DNA from 3 places in the Mesorhizobium sp. WSM4808 genome. Region 3 is predicted to be linked to each of the others. Evidence: predicted binding sites of a transcription regulator. Region 3 holds the regulator's gene; each other region holds the start of a gene.

Region 1 (4,355 bases), on a different contig from region 3:
GCGGAAACTGAAATCCGGAAAGAAGCTGGTGGCCGGCAACCGACCATCGGAACTGGTCGCAAGCTTTTCTGGCGGGACCGCGGCGAGTTTCTCGTTCAGAGCGGCGGCCGTCACTGGCTCGCCGAAATTGCCGAGCTTGTCGCTGACCTGGAATTCGAACGCGCCAAGATCGAAGCTGTAGGTCGAGAACGATTTCGACAGCATCACGTAGAGCGGGGCTGCCAGCGACAGGACCAGATAGAACGAGATGACGACCAGCAGGCCGCGCTTGATCAACTCGTCCTTGTCGAGCGACTGTCGGAGCGCCCGACCGGACGGCATCAGGATATCAGTTGCCGCCGCCATGGCGCTCTCCTTGCGGGAAGACAAGCAGTCGGTCGGCGGGCAGTTCCACCGTTAGCGCTCCGCCTTCGGCGAGGCCGAGACGCCGCGTGGCGTTGACCGAGAAATCGGCGATCAGAATCTCGTCTCCAAGCTCTCCGCCGCGCAGCCGGGTGCGCCAGAACGAACCCAGGAATTCCATTTCACCGACGGTCACTTCGATCAGGTTTTCCGAAGTCTTCACCACATCGGGTGCTCCAGGCGAGCGCGAGCCCGGCCCGTGTGGAATCACGTCTTCCGGCCGAATGGCGGCGACGACTGCTTCGCCGTTCGCAAAGCTGTGCGGCGCGCATCTGAAAGCCTTCGTCCCGAAGCCTACCGAATCTGCTCCTACCGTCGCATCGAACTTGTTGGTCTCGCCGATGAAATCGGCGACGAACAGCGTCCTGGGATGGCGATAGATTTCAGTCGGGCTGCCGACCTGCTCGATGACGCCATGGTTCATGACTACAATGCGGTCGGCCAACGACAATGCTTCTTCCTGGTCGTGCGTAACCATGATCGTGGTGACGCCGAGCTTGCGCTGCAGCCCCTTGATCTCGTGGCGCAAGTGCACACGCACCTTGGCGTCGAGCGCCGACAGCGGCTCGTCGAGCAGAAGCAGGCCGGGCGAGGTGGCGATGGCCCGGGCGAGCGCGATGCGCTGCTGCTGCCCGCCGGAAAGCTGCGCTGGGTATTTCTTCGCCTGATCGGGCAAGCCGACCAGCATGAGCAATTCCTTGACGCGGGCATCGATCTCGGCGCGCGGCCGTTTGGTGTTTTCCAGGCCAAAGGCGATGTTCCTTTCAATCGTCAGATTGGGAAACAGCGCGTAGGACTGAAACACGATGCCGTAGTCGCGTTTTGACGGCGGCAGCGTTGAGATATCCGTGCCCCCCTGGCGGACGACGCCTCTGGTCTGCAGGTCGAGGCCGGCGACGGCGCGCAGCAGCGTGGTCTTGCCGCAACCCGAAGGGCCGAGAAAGCAGATGAATTCGCCTTCGTTGATGTCGAGCGAGATGTCCTTCAGCGCATGGAACTCGCCGAAGGCCTTCCAGAGATGTTCGATCCGCAGGTAAGCCGTGTTGCCGGCAGCGGTCATGGGATGCACCTCGGCCAGCGTTGCCGATAGATCAGCGACGGGTTCGTGTCTCATTTTGACCATCCGGGAAGAGTTACGAGAAGGGCGCCGCTCTGACGGCGCCCTGTCGAAATGCTCTGCGTCTAGCTCTTGGGCTCAGACTTGGCGTCGTAGCGCTTCGTCCACTCGTCGAGAATGGCCTTGCGGTGGTTGGCCGCCCACTCGAAGTCATTATCGATCATCTTGGACTCGATATCTGCGGGCAGGAATTCGACCGGCTTGGCGACATTCGGCATAGCCAGAACCGCATAACCTACATTGTACATCTCGTTGGCCTCCTTGCTGATCGACCAGTCGAGCAGCGTTTTGGCGGCTTCGAGATTTTTCGTTCCCGCAACGATCGCGGATGCCTCCATGTCCCAGCCGATGCCTTCGGACGGGATGACGATATCGAGGGGGGCGCCCTCCTTCTTCGATTTCGCGGCGCGGAACTCGAACGAGATGCCGATTACGGTTTCACCGGCGGCGGCCATTTTGCACGGCTTCGAACCAGAATGCGTGTAGGCATCAATATTCTGATGCAGGGCGTCCATATAGGCCCAACCATCCTTCTCGCCGAACAACTGCAGCCAGCTCGATACATCGAGGAAGCCGGTGCCGGACGAGGCCGGGTTCGGCATCACGATGTGACCCTTGTATTCCGGCTTGGTAAGATCTTTCCAGCTGGTCGGCTCGGTGAGGCCAAGCTTTTTGCCCTCCACGGTGTTGAAGCAGATCGAAGCCGCCCAGGCGTCCATGCCAACCCAGGCCGGTGGCGTGTCCTTGTCGACAAACTTCGGCTTGAGCAATTCGACGCCTTTTGGCGCGTAGGGCTCAAGCATGCCTTCGGTCTTCAGCACCAGAAGCGATGTAGCGGCAAGGCCCCAGACAACGTCGGCCTGCGGATTGTCCTTTTCGGCCAACAGCTTGGCGGTAACGACACCCGTGGAGTCGCGGACAAAGTTCAGTTTGATGTCGGGATGGCTCTTTGTGAAAGTCTCGGCGTAGCGGGCGAGATCTTCGGCTTCAATGGCGGTATAGACTGTCAGTTCGGAGGTTTCGGCAAAGGCGGCGGATGACATCAATGCCGCGGCGAAGGCCATTGCGATAGTTGCGTTGCGCGATTTCATGCTCAGTTCCCCTTTGATTGTTGGCACATTCTGCGATGCACTGTGACGATCTCGCCGGTGGACCTTGCGACCCTGTAGCGCTTGTGAATGTCGTCGTTGGGTCAACTCTGGGGATTGGTGATCGATAAGTAAAATCTATTTATTTTATGACAGGCAAACTTCTCCTGATAGTTGTCATGGAACTGTCGCATACCTGTTGCGGCCGCGATTTCGCGCTGCGAAAGCCCACGATTGGCAACGGAGACGGTTATGGTCAGCCGAACGAAACGCCCGTTGTCTGTGCCCGCAAACGCGGGTCGGACGAGCGGACAGTCACCACCAGATCGACGCCCCTTGCCCGTAAGCCCGCGTCGATGCCGGGGCATGCGAGCTCGCGGTCGGTGCGCACGGCCTTCATGGTCAGGCCGCCAGCACGGCGGTCTCGAGGATGTCGAGCGCACGATCGAGATCAGCTTTCGAAATGACCAGCGGCGGCGACAGCGTCAGCACATTGCCCTGGCTGACCTTGAAGCTCAGCCCCTGCCCCAGGCAAGCATAGAAGACGCGTTCGGCGAGATCGCGCGCCGGCTCGCGCGTATCGCGATCCTCGACGAGCTCGACGCCGACCATCAGTCCCCTGCCCCTGACGTCGCCGACATGGGGCGAGCGCGCCATCAGGTGCTGCATACGCTCCAGCATGTGCCGGCCAAGTTCGGCCGCGCGTTCGACCAATCCTTCCTCCAGGATGATGTCGATCGTCGTCAGTGCGGCGCGGGTCGTCACCGGGTTCTTCTCGTGGGTGTAGTGGCCGATCGCGAAGCCACCGGTGACGTCGAGGTCGCGGCGCGCGATGACGGCGGCGATCGGCAGGATGCCGCCGCCGAGCGACTTGCCGAGGACGACGATGTCGGGCGTCACATCATCATGCTCGTGGGCGAAGAATTTTCCCGTCTTGCCCAGCCCGGTCGGGATCTCGTCGAAGATCAGCAGCGTGCCGTGCCGGTCGCAGGCTTCGCGAACCCGCTTCCAGAAACCGGGCGGCGGCGGGTTGGGCGTCGCCCGCATCGGTTCTGCGACGACCGCCGCCACGTCCTGTTCGCGGCCGAGCACATAGGCGATCATGTTGGCGCAAGCGAGCCCCGAGGTTTCGAGGGAATCGTGGCCATAGGGACAGCGATAGCCGTCCCAGGGTGCGACGTGCTCGGTGCCGGTCATCATCGGGCCTGATATGTGCGAGCGGAAGGTCGCCTCGCCGCCGACGCTTGCAGCGCCGAAGCCGGCCCCGTGGAACGCATCCCAGAACGACACCGTCTTGAAGCGGCCGGTCGCGGCGCGGGCGATCTTCAGCGCGACCTCGATGGCATCCGAACCACCGGTGGTGAACAGCACCTTGCCGAGATCGCCGGGCGCCAATGCCGCCAGCTTCTCCGCCAGCTCGACGGCGGGCTCGCAGGTAAAGCGGCGCGGCGCAAAGCAGAGCTCATCGAGCTGCTTTTTGATCGCCGTGACCAGCCTTGGATGGCCGTAGCCGAGGTGATGCACGCTGTTGCCGTGGAAATCCATGAAGCGGCGGCCAGCGGTGTCCTCGATCCAGATGCCTTGCGCCTTCGCGATGGTCGAAAGGCAGGGGCTGGACAGACTCTGGTGCATGAAGGCAGCCGCGTCGCGATCGAGCAAGCCGCGGATCCGCGGATCGTCCTGCCCGGCATCCCATCGGCCGCGAGCCGCTGTGGTGTTGGAATCGCCTTCGGTGTGCACAAGCTCTT
Region 2 (4,355 bases), on a different contig from region 3:
ATAGCGAGGGCCGCTTGACCGTTGCCTGAGCTTCGTTTGAGCTTGAAAATACCGCTTGCAATTCACAATCAGTTTGCTACAAAACAACTGCTTGCAAAATACAACCGGTTATCGAGGAGGCTCGCATGTCCAAACTTCGCGTCAACGCTTTCACCCTGTCGCTCGACGGCTATGGCGCCGGTCCCGATCAGGATCTGCAAAATCCTCTCGGCGTCGGTGGGGAATCCTTGCACAAGTGGTTTGTCGACACCCGCACCTTCCGCGAGATGGTGCTCGGACAAGATGGCGGCACCACCGACGTCAACGAGGCGTTCGCGGCGCGCAGCTTCGAGAATGTCGGCGCCTGGATCCTCGGCCGCAACATGTTCGGGCCAATCCGCGGCGAGTGGCCTGACGACAGCTGGAAGGGCTGGTGGGGCGACAACCCGCCCTATCATGTGCCGGTTTTCGTGCTCACCCATCACAAGCGGGAACCGATCATGATGGAGGGCGGCACGACTTTCCACTTCGTCACTGACGGTATCCATTCAGCTCTTGAACAGGCTAAGGCTACCGCTGGCGGCAAGGACGTGCGGGTCGGCGGCGGCGTCGCCACCATCCGGCAATATCTGCAGGAAAAACTGATCGACGAGATGCATCTGGCGATCGCGCCGGTGCTGCTCGGCTCGGGCGAGAACCTTTTCGCCGGCCTCGATATGCTCAAGCTGGGCTATATCTGCAGCGAGCAGGTGGCGACGCCGCTTGCCACGCACGTCACCATCAAGCGGGCGTAGTTACAGCTCTTTCTCCCCGTCACTATACGGGGAGAAATGCCCGGCAGGGCAATGAGGGGCGACGCCAGCCAGCCGAAGTATGGCGCCGAAAACGCTATCGAGGGCAATATAACGGCAGAATAGTCTTCTGCCAGCATGGAGAATTTTTTAGACTCAACCAACGCAGGCGCCGCCCCTCATCCGCTTGCCGGCACCTTCTCCCCGTATAGTGACGGGGAGAAGGGAGCGATCCATCAATACTTCTCCGGCACGTAGAGTTCGCGCGGCAGTACCTGGCGTTCGTATTCGGGGTTGAAGACGCGCTCCGGCAGCGTGATCTCCTCGTGCGGCACTTCCTCGTAAGGCAACTGCTTGAGCAGATGGTCGATGCAGTTCAGCCGCGCGCGCTTCTTGTCGTTGCCCTCGACGATGAACCAAGGCGCTTCCGGGATGTTGGTGCGGGCGAAGGTCTCTTCCTTGGCCTTGGTGTATTGCTCCCAGCGCACACGCGACTGCAGATCCATCGGCGACAGTTTCCACTGCTTCATTGGATCATGGATGCGCATCAGGAAGCGCATCTGCTGTTCCTCGTCGGTGATCGAGAACCAGTATTTGACCACGGTGATGCCCGAGCGGACCAGCATGCGCTCGAACTCCGGCACGTCGTGAAAGAATTCTTCGACCTGATCGGGCTGGGCAAAGCCCATCACCCGCTCGACGCCCGAGCGGTTGTACCATGAGCGGTCGAACAGCACGATCTCGCCGCCGGCCGGCAGATGCGGGACATAGCGCTGGAAATACCATTGCGACTTTTCGCGCTCGGTCGGCGCCGGCAGTGCCACGACGCGGCAGATGCGCGGATTGAGCCGCTGGGTGATGCGCTTGATGACACCGCCCTTGCCGGCCGAATCGCGTCCCTCGAAGATCACCACCAGCTTCTTCTTGTGGTAGGCGACCCAGGACTGCAGCTTGATCAATTCGGACTGCAGGGTGATGAGGTCGCGAAAATACTGCATGCGATCGATCGAAGGCGGATGCGAGTTCTTGTAGATCTTGGCGATCTCCATCGACAGCGCCGGCTCCGACATTTCGAGCTCATAGTCTTCGTCGAGCGTGTCGGCGAGCTCGGCTTCAAGCCAATCCCTGGCCGGAGAATTCTGTTTTAGCTCGGTCATTATCGGCTGCTCCACTTGCAAGCTCTGTCGATCCACGTCCGGCGCCCCAAACTCCGGCTTACAGCCCGGAACGGCAACGCCTGAGCCGACTTCAATATAGGCCTGCAATGACGGTTTTATTGCAGCCCGAGCGTGATCGCCGCCGCTGCCAATCCCGCCAGGCATGATCGATCCGGCGTCCTGGCATGGCGACAAGTCGCGCAAATTGTCCTACAAATAGCGGCCACATTCGGGCACCCTCCCCAGCCCCTTTCTCAACGCAATCGCGAGGATCGACATGGAATACCGCACCCTCGGCCGTTCCGGCCTGAAAGTTTCGACGCTGACCATGGGGACCATGACGTTCGGCGGCGCCGGCGCATTTTCGGCTGTCGGCAAGACCGATCTCGACGAGGCGCGCCGGATGATCGATCTCTGCATCGACGCCGGCATTAATGTCATCGACACCGCCAACGTCTATTCGAATGGCATTTCCGAAGAAATCATCGGCGAAGCGCTCGGCGGCAAGCGCAAGGGCGACGTGCTGATCGCCTCCAAGGCACGGATGCGGATCGGCAAAGGCCCGAATGATGAAGGCCTGTCACGCCATCACCTGATCCGCGAATGCGAGAAGAGCCTGAAGCGGCTCAGGACAGACGTCATCGACATCTATTTCCTGCACGAATGGGATGGCGTGACACCGCTGGAGGAAACCATCGGCGCGCTCGACACGCTGGTTGCCCAAGGCAAGATCCGCTATGTCGGCTGCTCCAATTATTCCGGCTGGCAGGTGATGAAGGCGCTCGGCATCAGCGACAGCCATCATCAGCCGCGCTTCGTCACGCAGCAAATCCATTACACGCTGGAAGCGCGTGAGTCGGAGTACGAGTTGCTGCCGATTTCCGTCGACCAGGGGTTGGGCGTCCTGGTCTGGAGCCCGCTTGCCGGCGGATTGCTGTCCGGCAAATACCGCCGCGACAGCCCCACCGCCCGCCAGCTTGCCGGCTGGTCCGAACCGCCGATCCGCGACGAGGACCGGCTGTGGCGGATCGTCGACGTGCTTGTCGAGATCGGCGCGCAGCGCGGCGTGTCGGCAGCGCAGGTGGCGCTGGCCTGGCTGCTTGGCCGGCCGGCCGTCAGTTCGCTGGTGATCGGCGGCAGGACGGAAACGCAGTTCCGGGACAACATCGCGGCGGCAAGCCTGATGCTCTCCGGCGAGGAGCGCGAGCGCCTCGACGCGGTCAGCAGGCCGCCCTTGCTCTATCCCTACTGGCACCAGCAGCTGACGGCAAAGGACCGTTTTGGTGCCGCCGATCTGGTGATTGACCGAAGCGGCATCTGATCGGCAAATCGATGGCGATAGATATTGGCCGCCGCAATGATGGATCTGACCCCTTCATTGCGACGCGCATCTTGCAAGCCTGGCCATCATCGACGCACTATCGCTTCAGCTGTTGTGTTTGACGGCTAATGCTCCTAGGCAGGACCAGAGCCGCAAGGCAGTGAAAAGGAGCCAATATGGCGCGACCACCAAACTACGATCAGGAACGCAAGGAACGCGACCGCCAGAAAGCGGCCAAGAAGGCCGAGAAGCTGGCAGCCAAGGTTGCAGCGCGGGAACGTTCGAAGCCCGAAGACGAGACTGAAGCCGAAACCGAAACGGCAAAGTGACGGCAAACGGCCCGCAGATGCGGGCCGTGCCTCAATCCAGATTGCCGCCCCAAATGTCGGCTTGTGTCAGGCGGGCGCCTTGTCGCTGACGAACACGTCCACTTCGCGTGCTGCCGCGATGAAGGCGCGCCTGGCGTTCATCGCCGGCTTGTCGCCGGCGAGTGCGTCATGGCAGGCCTGCAGGGCCGCGCGATGCTTGGGGCTGCGCTTGCCGGGCCAGCTGTTGAGGAGGTAGTCGGAAGCCTCACGCGCCGTGCGCAAGAGCTGAGTGCTTCCCGCCGCGACTGACTTCACAGTCACAGGTGTTTCAAATCGGTTGTTTTCCATGGCCGCTCCTTACGCCATCGGCGTCTGCGAAGCGAGGCGAAAGTGCGCATAGGTCCAGACGCCGCTTTGCGCCCCTTCATCCATTAAGCAGCAACGACGGCAAAGCCTCTGGCGCGAAGACCGCGCCGATCGTTGGCCAGCGACGTCACCAGCCGGTCGCGGCTGCCGACGATGTGGCCTGACAGCAGGCGCGCGGCTTCATCGGCGTCGCCAAGGCGTGCCGACGCCAGTATGGCGCGATGTTCAGCCCAGGCGCGGCTGAGGGCCGCTTCGTCGCGGACCTCCAGCCAGCGCGCCCGCGACAGGCGCGTCATGGCATCGCGCACCGCCCGGAACAGGAATTCATTGCCCGACAGACGAGCCAGCTCGATGTGAAAATCCATGCCGACGCGATGCCATTCCTCGCGCGGCGTGTCGTTGTCGCAGGACTCGAGCATCGCCTCGATGACAT
Region 3 (4,355 bases):
GGCCAAGCCTTGAGCCGTCAGCGCCGCGACGACGCCACCGGCAGTGCCGTCATTGGCCGCGACCACCGCGTCGACCTTGTTGTCGTTGGCGGTCAGGAACTGTTCCATGTTCTTCTGGGCGTTGGCGGGCAGCCAGCCATCCGTGTAGGCTTCGCCGACATTCTTGATCTTGCCGCTGTCGATGGCTTCCTTGAGCACTTCCATCGAGCCCGAGAACAGGAAGTCGGCATTGGGATCGGCACCGGAGCCCTTGATGAAGACGTAGTTGCCTTCCGGCTTGACCTTGAACACTTCGCGGGCCTGCATGCGGCCGACTTCCTTGTTGTCGAAGGTCAGATAGAAGACGTCCTTGTTCTCGATCAGCCGGTCATAGCCGACGACCGGAATGCCTTCGTCCAGCGCCTTCTGCACGGCCGGGCCGATGGCCGAAGCGTCCTGCGCCAGGATGATCAGGGAATTAGCGCCCTGCGAGATCAGGCTTTCGACATCGGTAAGCTGCTTGCCGGGATTGGACTGCGCATCGGCGGAGATGTACTTGTCGCCGGCGGCCTCGATCGCCGTCTTCATGGCGGCTTCGTCGGTCTTCCAGCGTTCTTCCTGGAAGTTGGACCACGAAACGCCGACAACCTTGTCCTTCGCCTGCGCGACAGACGCGAGCGTCAGCGACATGGCGGCACCCGCCAGGATGGCGGCCGTGAATCTTTTCATATTATCCTCCCTGCGCCGCGTATGGCGCGACCAAACTGACCCGAGGGCCGGCACAGAGGCTCTATTTTTTCGAGCCTCGAAAAAATACTGGGCCAACGCCCGAACGCTGTCAACATCGATTCTGATGGATTTTGATGTCATTTCGAGTTTTTTTCGAGTCTCGGAATAAATAAATGACACGGCCTGCAGCTTCTGCCAGTATTTACCGGCGTCACCGACAGCGTTCCAGGGGCAGGAGGAACCGCGGCGACCGGGAGGATATGAAAGAACATGTCGGTCGGAATCCGCCACGACGATCTGCGCCGCCGCAACCGCGCCATGGTGATCGCGGCAGTGCGCCGCGCCGGACGGCCGTCGCGAACCGAGATCGCCGCGACCACAAGCCTCAGCCATTCGACCATCTCGGCGATTTCATCCGACCTGATCGTCGAAGGCATCCTGACCGAAAGCAAGCCGAGCGAGGCCGGCTCGCTCAAACGCGGCCGGCCGCAGGTCGGCCTCAGTCTCAATCCGGAAGCGGCCGCGGTAATGACCGTGGTGCTGTCGCTGAACTTCCTCTCCGTCGCCGTCATCGACTATGCCGGCCAGGTAATATCCGAGGAACAGCGCCGGCTGGACACGCTGACGATGTCGCGCGAGTCGCTGATCGGGGAATGCACGGCCATCGTGCGGCGCCGCCTGGCAGATCCCGATCTGGACGTGCGCAGCATCGCCCGCATCGCGCTGGCCATCCAGGGCATCACCGACACCCGTGCCCGCGCCATGCTGTGGTCGCCGATCACGCCGCACACCGACATCGCCTTCGCTGACATATTCGAAGACGAGTTCGGCATCCCTGCCATAATGGAGAACGACTGCAACATGATGGCGGTGGCGCTGCGCTGGCGCGACCCCGATCGTTACCGCGACGATTTCATCGCTATCCTTTTGTCGCACGGCATCGGCATGGGACTGGTGCTGAAGGGCGAATTGTTCACCGGCACCCATTCTTCGGGCGGCGAATTCGGCCACATGATCCATCGGCCGAACGGCGCGCTATGTCGCTGCGGACGGCGCGGCTGCGTCGAAGCCTATGCGGGCAATTACGCCATATGGCGCAACGCCAGGCAGATGGGCGAGGATGCAGAACCCGTTGCCGATGTCAGCGACGCCGACATGCGCGCCCTGGCTGCCGCGGCCCGCGAAGGTGACGGACCCGAACGGGAAGCCTATCGCAAGGCCGGCGAAGCGCTCGGCTACGGCCTCGGCAGCCTGTTCGCGCTGATCGATCCGGCGCCGGTCGCCATGGTCGGTGTCAGCGCCGCCGCCTTCGACCTGATCGAGCCGGCATTGCGGCAAGCGATTGCCCAGACCGCCGGCGGCCAGCATTCCAAATCGATTTCCTTCGACACCGAGCCGAACGAACTGCCGCTGATCCGCGAGGGCTGCGCCATGCGGGCGCTGATCTTCGTCGATCAGGAGATTTTTGCGCCGGGCGTGCAGGCGAGATCCGGTTTCGGCGGCAAGAACGTGGCGTGAGTTCAAACGAGGGAGTTCAGTCCTCTCGGATGGCGTATCCGGCCCCACGGATCGTGCGGATGACATCAGGCATACGGCCATTGTTGACCGCCTTGCGCAGCCGGCCGACATGCACGTCGACCGTGCGCTCGTCGATGTAGATCGTCTCGCCCCAGACATTGTCGAGCAGCTGGCTGCGCGAGAACACGCGGCCTGGATGGCGCATCATGAATTCGAGCAGGCGGAATTCCGTCGGCCCAAGCCGGATCTCGCTCTTCTTGCGATAGACACGGTGCGACTCGCGATCGAGCACGATATCGCCGACCTTTAGCACGCTGGACAGCACTTCCGGCTTGGCCCGGCGCAGCAGCGCCTTGACCCTGGCCATGAACTCCGGCGTCGAGAAGGGCTTGACCAGATAGTCGTCGGCGCCGGTCGACAGGCCGCGCACGCGGTCGCTTTCCTCGCCTCGCGCGGTCAGCATGATGATCGGCAGCCGCTCGGTCTCGGGACGCATTCGCAGGCGCCGGCAGAGTTCGATGCCCGAAACCGCAGGCACCATCCAGTCGAGCACCAGAAGATCGGGAACGTTCTCCTGCAGCCGGATTTCGGCCTCGTCGCCGCGCGTCACCACCTCGACCTGGTAACCTTCGGATTCAAGATTGTAGCGGAGCAGCACGCCTAGCGGCTCCTCATCCTCCACCACCATGATGCGTGGTGCGATCATCGGCTGGTCACCCCTGTTATGCCGCTGGCGCGGACATTGCCGTCTCGTCCTGCTTCGGACGATTGGCTGGCAGCTGCGTGCCGGTCAAAACATAGTAGGCATTTTCGGCGATGTTGGTCACGTGGTCGCCGATCCGCTCGAGGTTCTTGGCGCAAAACAACAGGTGCGTGCACGCCGTGATGTTGCGGGGATCTTCCATCATGTAGGTCAGCAGCTCGCGGAATACCGAGGTGTATTTGACGTCGATGCGTTCATCATTGTTTCTGAGCGTGGCAAGCGCAGCCGCGTCAGCGGCGGCATACTCGTCGACGACCCCCTGCACCTGGATCAGCACCAGCTGCGCCATCGCGTCGATCGAATGCGAAAGATCGTGCGGCGTGACGCTCAGCCCGACAGTGCCGACGCGCTTGGCGATGTTCTTGGCAAGGTCGCCGATGCGCTCGAGGTCGCCGGCCATGCGGATCGAACCGACCACCGCACGCAGATCGTTGGCCATTGGCTGGCGCTTGGCGATCAGCGTGATGGCGCGATCGTCCAGCTCGCGCTGGCGGGCATCCATGATGGCATCGTCGGAAACCACGCGCTGCGCCAGCGCATTGTCCGAATTGAGCAAAGCCTTGGTCGAGCCACTGACCATCGAGCGGGCGAGATCGCCCATGTCGCGGATCAGCTGGCTGATCTGCTCCAGATCTTCATCGAAAGATGCAACGGTATGTTCACCCATGATCTTCGTCCCTCATATGCCCGAGTTCAGCCGAACCGGCCGGTGATGTAGTCCTGGGTGCGTTTGTCGTCGGGGGTGGTGAACATCTTGTCGGTGGCGCCCTCCTCGACCAGATAGCCTAGATGGAACATCGCGGTGCGCTGCGACACGCGCGCTGCCTGCTGCATCGAATGGGTGACGATGACGATCGTATAGTTCTGGCGCAGTTCGTCGATCAGTTCCTCGACGCGAGCAGTCGCGATCGGGTCGAGCGCCGAACACGGTTCGTCCATCAGGATCACCTCGGGCGACACGGCGATGGCGCGTGCAATGCACAGACGCTGCTGCTGGCCACCGGAAAGACCCGTGCCAGGTTCCTGCAAACGGTCCTTCACCTCGTTCCAGATTGCCGCCTTCTTCAGGCTCGACTCGACGATCTGATCCATGTCGGCCTTGCGCTTGGCCAATCCGTGGATGCGCGGGCCATAGGCGACGTTCTCGTAGATCGACTTGGGGAACGGATTGGGTTTCTGAAACACCATGCCGACGCGCGCCCTGAGTTCGACGACATCGATGTTCTTGTCGTAGATGTCTTCTTCGTCGAGCGTTATCTTGCCGGTTACCCGCGCGGAATCGATGGTGTCGTTCATGCGGTTGAGGCAACGCAGGAAGGTCGACTTGCCGCAGCCGGAGGGCCCGATCAGCGCCGTCACCTGATTC

The links. The regulator PhoB, encoded in region 3, activates phosphate uptake and scavenging genes when phosphate is short. The targets are predictions, from matches to a motif close to TGTCATNNANCTGTCAT.
Region 1: the regulator PhoB is predicted to act here: its motif matches at 2,783-2,799, upstream of AC0L2U_RS20230 (putative 2-aminoethylphosphonate ABC transporter substrate-binding protein).
Region 2: the regulator PhoB is predicted to act here: its motif matches at 2,035-2,051, upstream of ppk2 (polyphosphate kinase 2).

What each region holds. Positions count from the first base shown of each region.
Region 1 is NZ_JBVVQX010000011.1:14,410-18,764, forward strand. Features, by position in the region: gene AC0L2U_RS20220 (putative 2-aminoethylphosphonate ABC transporter permease subunit) at 1-345, opposite strand, end outside; gene AC0L2U_RS20225 (putative 2-aminoethylphosphonate ABC transporter ATP-binding protein) at 329-1,462, opposite strand; gene AC0L2U_RS20230 (putative 2-aminoethylphosphonate ABC transporter substrate-binding protein) at 1,585-2,610, opposite strand; gene pbfA ((R)-1-hydroxy-2-aminoethylphosphonate ammonia-lyase) at 3,010-4,355, opposite strand, start outside.
Region 2 is NZ_JBVVQX010000017.1:70,069-74,423, reverse strand. Features, by position in the region: gene AC0L2U_RS26690 (dihydrofolate reductase family protein) at 126-773, shown strand; gene ppk2 (polyphosphate kinase 2) at 1,007-1,927, opposite strand; gene AC0L2U_RS26680 (aldo/keto reductase) at 2,205-3,248, shown strand; gene AC0L2U_RS26675 (hypothetical protein) at 3,425-3,577, shown strand; gene AC0L2U_RS26670 (DUF982 domain-containing protein) at 3,644-3,904, opposite strand; gene AC0L2U_RS26665 (GntR family transcriptional regulator) at 3,988-4,355, opposite strand, start outside.
Region 3 is NZ_JBVVQX010000010.1:209,569-213,923, reverse strand. Features, by position in the region: gene xylF (D-xylose ABC transporter substrate-binding protein) at 1-708, opposite strand, end outside; gene AC0L2U_RS19775 (ROK family protein) at 979-2,226, shown strand; gene phoB (phosphate regulon transcriptional regulator PhoB) at 2,243-2,932, opposite strand; gene phoU (phosphate signaling complex protein PhoU) at 2,949-3,656, opposite strand; gene pstB (phosphate ABC transporter ATP-binding protein PstB) at 3,683-4,355, opposite strand, start outside.